DNA from 2 places in the Bradyrhizobium sp. UFLA05-89 genome. Region 1 is predicted to be linked to the other one. Evidence: predicted binding sites of a transcription regulator. Region 1 holds the regulator's gene; the other holds the start of a gene.

Region 1 (3,416 bases):
CTCATCGCCGCGCAGCTTCTCGAGAGCTTTCTCAACCGATAGCTTTGAAGTCTCTGCCATCAGGGTTCTCCCGGATGTCTCCTGACGCACCTGCGTGCGATGGCGCGCGGCAATTCTGAGCTGGAAGCGGAAAGGCGCGATATTGTCCTAAAGGGCATCCCTGCCGTTCCGGTGCTGGAGGGACAATTCATCTCCGCCTTCGTGATCGCCCCCTTTTGCCTCGAAGCCTGCACTCGGCTAGAACGCAACGCGACCTGTCCTTCGATTTGCTCAGCAGGAGTTTGCCCGTGGCCCTGATGCCGGTGTCCGACGCGCTTGCCGCAGTGCTTGCCGGCGTAGAGCCGGTGGCCGAGGAGATGGTTGCGCTGGATGCGGCCTACCATCGCGTGCTGGCGCGCGATGTCGCCGCGCGGCGTACGCAGCCGCCGCAGGCGATGTCGGCGATGGATGGCTATGCGGTGCGCGCCGCCGACGCGGCGACGGTGGACGCAGAGCTCACCGTGATCGGCGAGGTCGCGGCCGGCCGGCCATTTGCGGGAGCGGTTGGCGCGGGCCAGGCCGTGCGGATCTTCACTGGCGGCGTGGTGCCCGATGGCGCGGACGCGGTGGTAATCCAGGAGGACACGGTCGCAAACGGCAGGCGCGTCACGATCAAGGAGGCCGCGATCGCTGGACGGCACATCCGTCCTGCTGGCGTCGATTTCTTCGAGGGCGACGTGCTCCTGCGACAGGGAGCCAGACTCACCGAACGCGACCTCTCACTGGCCGCCGGCATGAACCATCCGGAGCTTGCCGTGCGTCGCCGGCCGAGGGTCGCGATTCTCGCGACCGGCGACGAGTTGGTGATGCCGGGCGCAACGCCCGGCGCGGGCCAGATCGTCTTCTCCAACGGCTACGCCCTGCACGCGCTGGCGCGGGCCGAGGGCGCCGAAACGGTCGATCTCGGCATTGCCGCCGATACGGTTGCGGCGACCACCGCCGGGATCCGCCGGGCCCGCGAGAGCGGCGCCGACATCCTCATCACGACCGGCGGTGCGTCGGTCGGCGACCACGATCTGGTCAGGCCAGCGCTCCAGGCCGAAGGCTTCGAGATGGCGTTCTGGAAGATCGCGATGCGGCCGGGCAAGCCGATGATGCACGGCCATCTCGGCGCGATGCGGGTGATCGGCCTGCCCGGCAATCCGGTCTCGTCCTATGTCTGCGGCTTCCTGTTCATGGTGCCGTTGATTCGCGCGCTTGCTGGCCGCTCGCGCGTTCATCACCGCCGCGAGCGCGCCGTGCTCGGGCGCGACGTCGGGCCCAACGACGTCCGCGAGGACTATTTGCGCGCACGGCTCGAGGAGCGCGAGGACGGCACGCTGGTGGCCGTTCCCGTCAACCACCAGGACTCCTCGCTGCTTGCGAATCTTGCTACCGCACAAGCACTTCTCGTGCGCGCGCCGTTCGCGCCAAAGGCCGAAGCAGGCACGCCTTGCGAGGTGTTGCGGCTGCCCTTGTGAGTGCAATCTGATTCGCGCGTGATGCGAACTTCGCCGCGTTCACACAAAATTAAGTGGTTGCGGAACACATATCGAACATATAGTGTCCGTTCATGATTTGTTTCGAGCATCTAGCGGCTTCTGCTGAATCTGGCGTCTCGGAATCGAACGACATCAACCGGGGGATTTGGTCGAGATGTTAACGCGCAAACAATACGAGCTTCTGCGGTTCATCAGTGAGCGCCTCAAGGAAAGCGGTGTGCCGCCCTCCTTCGATGAGATGAAGGACGCGCTCGATCTGCGCTCGAAGTCCGGCATTCACCGCCTGATCACCGCGCTGGAAGAGCGCGGCTTCATCCGTCGCCTGCCTAACCGCGCGCGCGCCATCGAGGTCATCAAGCTGCCCGAGCTTCAAGCCGCAGGCGCCGGCCGCCGCGGCTTCACGCCGAGCGTCATCGAAGGCAATCTCGGCAAGGTGCGGAGCGCCAGCGCGTCTGTCGACGACGGCGAGCGTCCGGTCGCCGTGCCCGTGATGGGACGGATCGCGGCCGGCACGCCGATCGAGGCGTTGCAGACCCGCAGCCACACCATCAGCGTGCCTCCGGACATGCTCGGCTCGGGCGAGCACTATGCGCTCGAAGTGCGCGGCGATTCGATGGTCGATGCCGGCATCCTGGATGGCGACATGGCGCTGATCCAGCGCAACGAGACCGCTGACACCGGCGACATCGTGGTGGCGCTGATCGACGACGAGGAAGCGACGCTCAAGCGTTTCCGCCGGCGCGGCGCGTCGATCGCGCTGGAGCCCGCCAACACCGCCTATGAGGTGCGCATCCTGCCGCCGAACCGGGTGAAGATTCAGGGCAAGCTGATCGGGCTGTATCGGAAGTACTGATTGCCCAGCAGAAAGTACCGATTGCCCGGCAGATTGCCAGCCATCGCACGGCGATACGGGCGGACGGATCGTCCGCTCCAGCAAAATAGCGTTGTCGCTTCCACTGTGATTATCCCTACACCTGCACAGAGCTAATCCTCAAGCATGGCAGGCGCGAATGCGCTGTGCGGGCTGCAGAGGACAAAACCCATGCGGCAGGTGATTTTAGGCGTGATCTCGGCAGCCTTGATCGCGGGATCGGCACCTGCGAGCGATGCAGCGCAACACCACGCCGCCCGAAAGGCCACGCCGCCCGAAAGGCAGAGCACGCGGCGGCAACCAGCGCGCCATTCCGCAATTCCAACAATGCGATCGCACCTGCGCCGCAGGCGAGCTGGCCCTCTTCAGGGTACTCCGCTGCCGGCGCTGATGGAAGCTCGCGTGAGTGAATGATGTGAACCAAGATAGAGTCTCGGCGAGAGGCTTTGTTCCTCGTTTGCCGGGAAAGATAATGTGATCGGGCGATGCGCAGACGGGCCGCAGATTTGCCCACAAACGCGATACACTCGTAGGCTTCCAACTCTGGTAGAGGCCTGCGCCTCCGGGGGGGCGCGGACCTGCTATCTCGCATGAGGAGCACTCCGATGTGTGACTACAGCCTACATGCCGTTGCGACCCGCCCCGCTCAAGTCGGCGAGACGATCGTCACGACAACCTTCCGCGGCACCTCGACGCGTGGATTTGCGTCGGAGCGTGATCTCTCGGTTGCCGTCTGCCTCCTGCCAGGCACCGAGCTCGCCTTCGCCGACAACGTCCGCTACGACAATCGCTGGATCTGGACGCGCACCGTCAATTCCCGCGTCGGCAAGTTCGGTAAGGTCGATCCGCACATTCCCGATCGTCATCATGATGCGATCGAATTCCCCGACGGCAACTACGTGCTGGTAACGCAGCTCGTCGAGGGACAGCGTGCCACGGTTCTGCAATTGCCGGTGACGCAGCCGCTCGGCGAGAAGACAGAGCAGCCCGCCGTCGAGCAGCACACGACCACGACGCCCACGACA
Region 2 (3,416 bases), on a different contig from region 1:
ATCGCGCTGCGGCCGGGCATGTCGGTGATCCCGACGATTGCGACGCGTTCCAGCGCGCCTGCCGCGCTGGCAGCGACTGCACCCAAGGCAAATCAGACCAAGGCAAATCAGACCAAGACAAATCAGACCACGGCAAACCAGACCTCCGGAGGGTCGCGCCATGTCCAGCAGCCCCTCAATCCCAGCGCCCGCACGCTCGATTCCGGCCGCGACGCCTGATCGCGTCGTCACTGACCCGAATCGCGCCAGCGCCACGATCTGGATCGCCGTCTTCGCGGCGATGATCGGCGCCTTCATGGCGATCCTGAACATCCAGATCACCAACGCCTCGCTGCTCAACATCGAGGGCGGCATCGGCACCGGCGTCGACAACGGCTCCTGGATCTCGACGTCCTATCTGATCGGCGAAATCATCGTCATCCCGCTCACCGACTATTTGTCGCGCGTGTTCTCGTTCCGTAACATCATCCTGAGCTTTGCGACGCTGTTTGCGGCATTCTCCGTCGCCTGCGCCTTCACCCACGACCTGCCCTCGATGATCGCGATGCGCGGCTTGCAGGGCTTCTTCGGCGGCGTGCTGATCCCGATGGCCTTCACGCTCGTCTTCACCAAGCTGCCCAAGGGCCAGCAGCCGATTGGCCTTGCGATGTTCTCGCTCGCGGTGACCTTTGCGCCCGCGATCGGCCCGACCATCGGCGGCTATCTCACCGAGAATTACGGTTGGCAGACCATCTTCTTCGTCAACGTCGTCCCGACCGCGGTCATGGTCACCACGCTGTTCTTCACGCTGGAGCGCCAGCCGCTTCAGCTGGGCCTGCTGCGCGAAGGCGACTGGTTCGGCATCGCCACAATGGCCGTCGGCCTGGCCTCGCTCCAGGCCGTGCTCGAGGAAGGCAACAAGGACGACTGGTTCGGCTCGCCCTTCATCGTGCGACTTGCCATTGTCGCGGCCGTCAGCCTCGCGCTGTTCATCTACAATGAGCTGGTCGTGGAAAAGCCGCTGTTGCGCCTGCGGTTGCTCACGCAATGGAATTTCGGCGTCGGCACGATCGCCTCGGTCTTCCTCGGCTTCGCTCTGTTCGGCTCGGTCTATCTGCTGCCCGCCTATCTCGGCCAGGTGCAGGGCTACAACGCCGAGCAGATCGGCAACGTGCTGGCCTGGACCGGCCTGCCGCAGCTTCTCTTGATTCCGCTGGTGCCGAAGCTGATGCAGCGCTTCGATGCCCGCTATATCGCGACCGTCGGCCTGCTGCTGTTCGCCACGAGCTCCTTCATGAACATCATGATGTCGCTCGATTATGCGGGCGATCAGTTCCTCGCGCCCAACGTCGTGCGAGCGGTCGGCCAGGCGCTGACGCTGGCGCCGCTCTCCGCGCTCAGCCTCGGCAGCGTCGCGCCGCAGGACGCGGCCGCCGCCTCCGGCATCTCCAACATGATGCGCAACCTCGGCGGCGCGATCGGCACCGCCGTGCTCGCGACCATCGTTACCAAGCGCGAGCAATTCCATTCCAACATCATCGGGCAATCCGTGACGCTCGGCCGCGAGGAGGTCCGCGGCCGCATCGCGCAGCTCACGAACTACTTTGTCGCCCATGGCGTGCCGGATCCCAACGCCGCGCATGAGCAGGCCGTCATCGCGCTCGGCAAGCTGGTCAAGCGCCAGGCGCTGGTGATGGGCTTTTCCGACACCTTTGCCGTGATCGGCGTCGTGCTGGTGCTGGCCGCGATCGCGGTGCTGCTGATGCGGCGCGGCAAGGTGGCGGGCGGCCCGGCGCACTAGGCGTCGCCCATCCATTTTTTGAGCGGCCGTCACGCTTGACGGCCGCCATTTTTTATGTTCTTTCTTTGTTCCATTCAAGTTTAAGTTGTAGCACGAGTTAATTTCATGATGAGTGATATGTACAGCGATGGCGGCGGGCCGGCCCAGCTCGTGATTCATGATGATGAAGATACGCCGGAGGAATTCGTAATCGAGCTGCTGCGCCGGGTTTTCGGCAAGTCGGAGCGTGACGCGGTCGCGCTGATGACCCGGATTGAGCGGGAGCAACGAGCAGGTTGCGGCCCCTACCCGCGATCCGTCGCCGATGCCCTTCTCAAATCTGCGCTGCAGCACATTCAATTTGCGGGTCACGGCCTGCGGATCACGCTCGAGCCGGTCAAGACGAGTTGCGAACTTTGCGGCAAGCCCGAGGCGCAGACCGACGTGCGGCTCGGGAGCCGTACGATCTGGTTGTGCAGCGACTGCATGCGTGCGGCAGGCAACACGGGCCATGAGCCGGAAGAAGAGGAGTTCGAATATGCCTGCGAGGTTCTGGACCGGCATTTTACCGGCGTCCCGCTCAGCAAGCTCGTCACCACGGTTCGCCAGTTTCCAGGACACATGCGCGCGGACGTCCAGGCGGCCATCGATCGGCTGCTCGCCTCCGCGATCCGGTTGTTCGGCATCAACGACGAACAACGCTACGAGACGCTGTCGATTGCGAGACTTCTGCGTGACGGCCGCCATGCGCAGGCGATTGCACCGCTGCAATATTTCGATGTCGACGTTGGCGAGAACAATCCGGTCAAGTGCCTCGACAACGGGCTGTGGCTGTGCACGCAGGGCGATCTCCGCTACGCGGTACTGCTCTGCGCGCATCGTGAATACAGCCGTGAGGCCGGAATTCGGATCGAAATCGCCGTACCCTCGGGCATCGCAGGCGCGGCCCTCGTCCAGCGATGCTTCGGCGAGCTGGAGCAGGCGATGCAGGCCGCGCGCACCTATCGCGGCAAAATCCTCTCGCTCGACGCCGACCGCGATTATCGCGGCCGCTCTCGCGGCATCACCGTACACCGCCTGCCGCTGGTCGCACGCGACGAGGTCATCCTGCCGGAGCAGACCCTGCGGCTGCTTGATCGCAACGTCCTGAGATTCGTCGGCACCCGCGATCAATTGCGCCAGCTCGGCCAGTCGACGCGCAAGGGCATTTTGCTGTACGGCCCGCCGGGCACCGGCAAGACGCACACAATCCGCTATCTCGCGACGCATTTGCCCGGGCATACGACCCTGATCATCACCGCCGAGCAAATGGGCCTTCTCGGCGCGTATATGAGCCTGGCGCGGCTCCTCCAGCCCTCGATGGTGGTGATCGAGGATGTCGATCTCATCGCCCGCAACCGCAATGACATGGGTCCGTGCGAGGAATCGCTGCTGAACAGGTTGCTCAACGAGATGGACGGGCTGAAGGAGGATGCAGACATCCTGTTCGTCCTGACCACCAACCGGCCGGAGGACCTCGAAGGTGCGCTTGCCGGCCGGCCCGGCCGCATCGACCAGGCCATCGAAGTGCCTCTCCCCGACGAGATCGGCCGCAGCAGGCTGGTACGACTCTACGGCAAGGGGCTGCCGCTCGATGACGCGATCATCATCGAAGCGG

What was found. The regulator LexA, encoded in region 1, represses DNA repair genes until DNA is damaged. The targets are predictions, from matches to a motif close to TGTTCNNNNTGTGTTCNG.
Region 2: the regulator LexA is predicted to act here: its motif matches at 1,836-1,853, upstream of SO139_RS16115 (ATP-dependent Clp protease adaptor ClpS).

Annotation. Positions count from the first base shown of each region.
Region 1 covers NZ_JBANBA010000029.1:5,935-9,350, reverse strand. Annotated here, with positions in the region: gene SO139_RS17230 (hypothetical protein) at 1-60, opposite strand, end outside; gene SO139_RS17225 (molybdopterin molybdotransferase MoeA) at 288-1,499, shown strand; gene lexA (transcriptional repressor LexA) at 1,675-2,373, shown strand; gene SO139_RS17215 (hypothetical protein) at 2,997-3,416, shown strand, end outside.
Region 2 covers NZ_JBANBA010000026.1:31,871-35,286, forward strand. Annotated here, with positions in the region: gene SO139_RS16105 (HlyD family secretion protein) at 1-219, shown strand, start outside; gene SO139_RS16110 (MDR family MFS transporter) at 161-1,780, shown strand; gene SO139_RS16115 (ATP-dependent Clp protease adaptor ClpS) at 1,886-3,416, shown strand, end outside.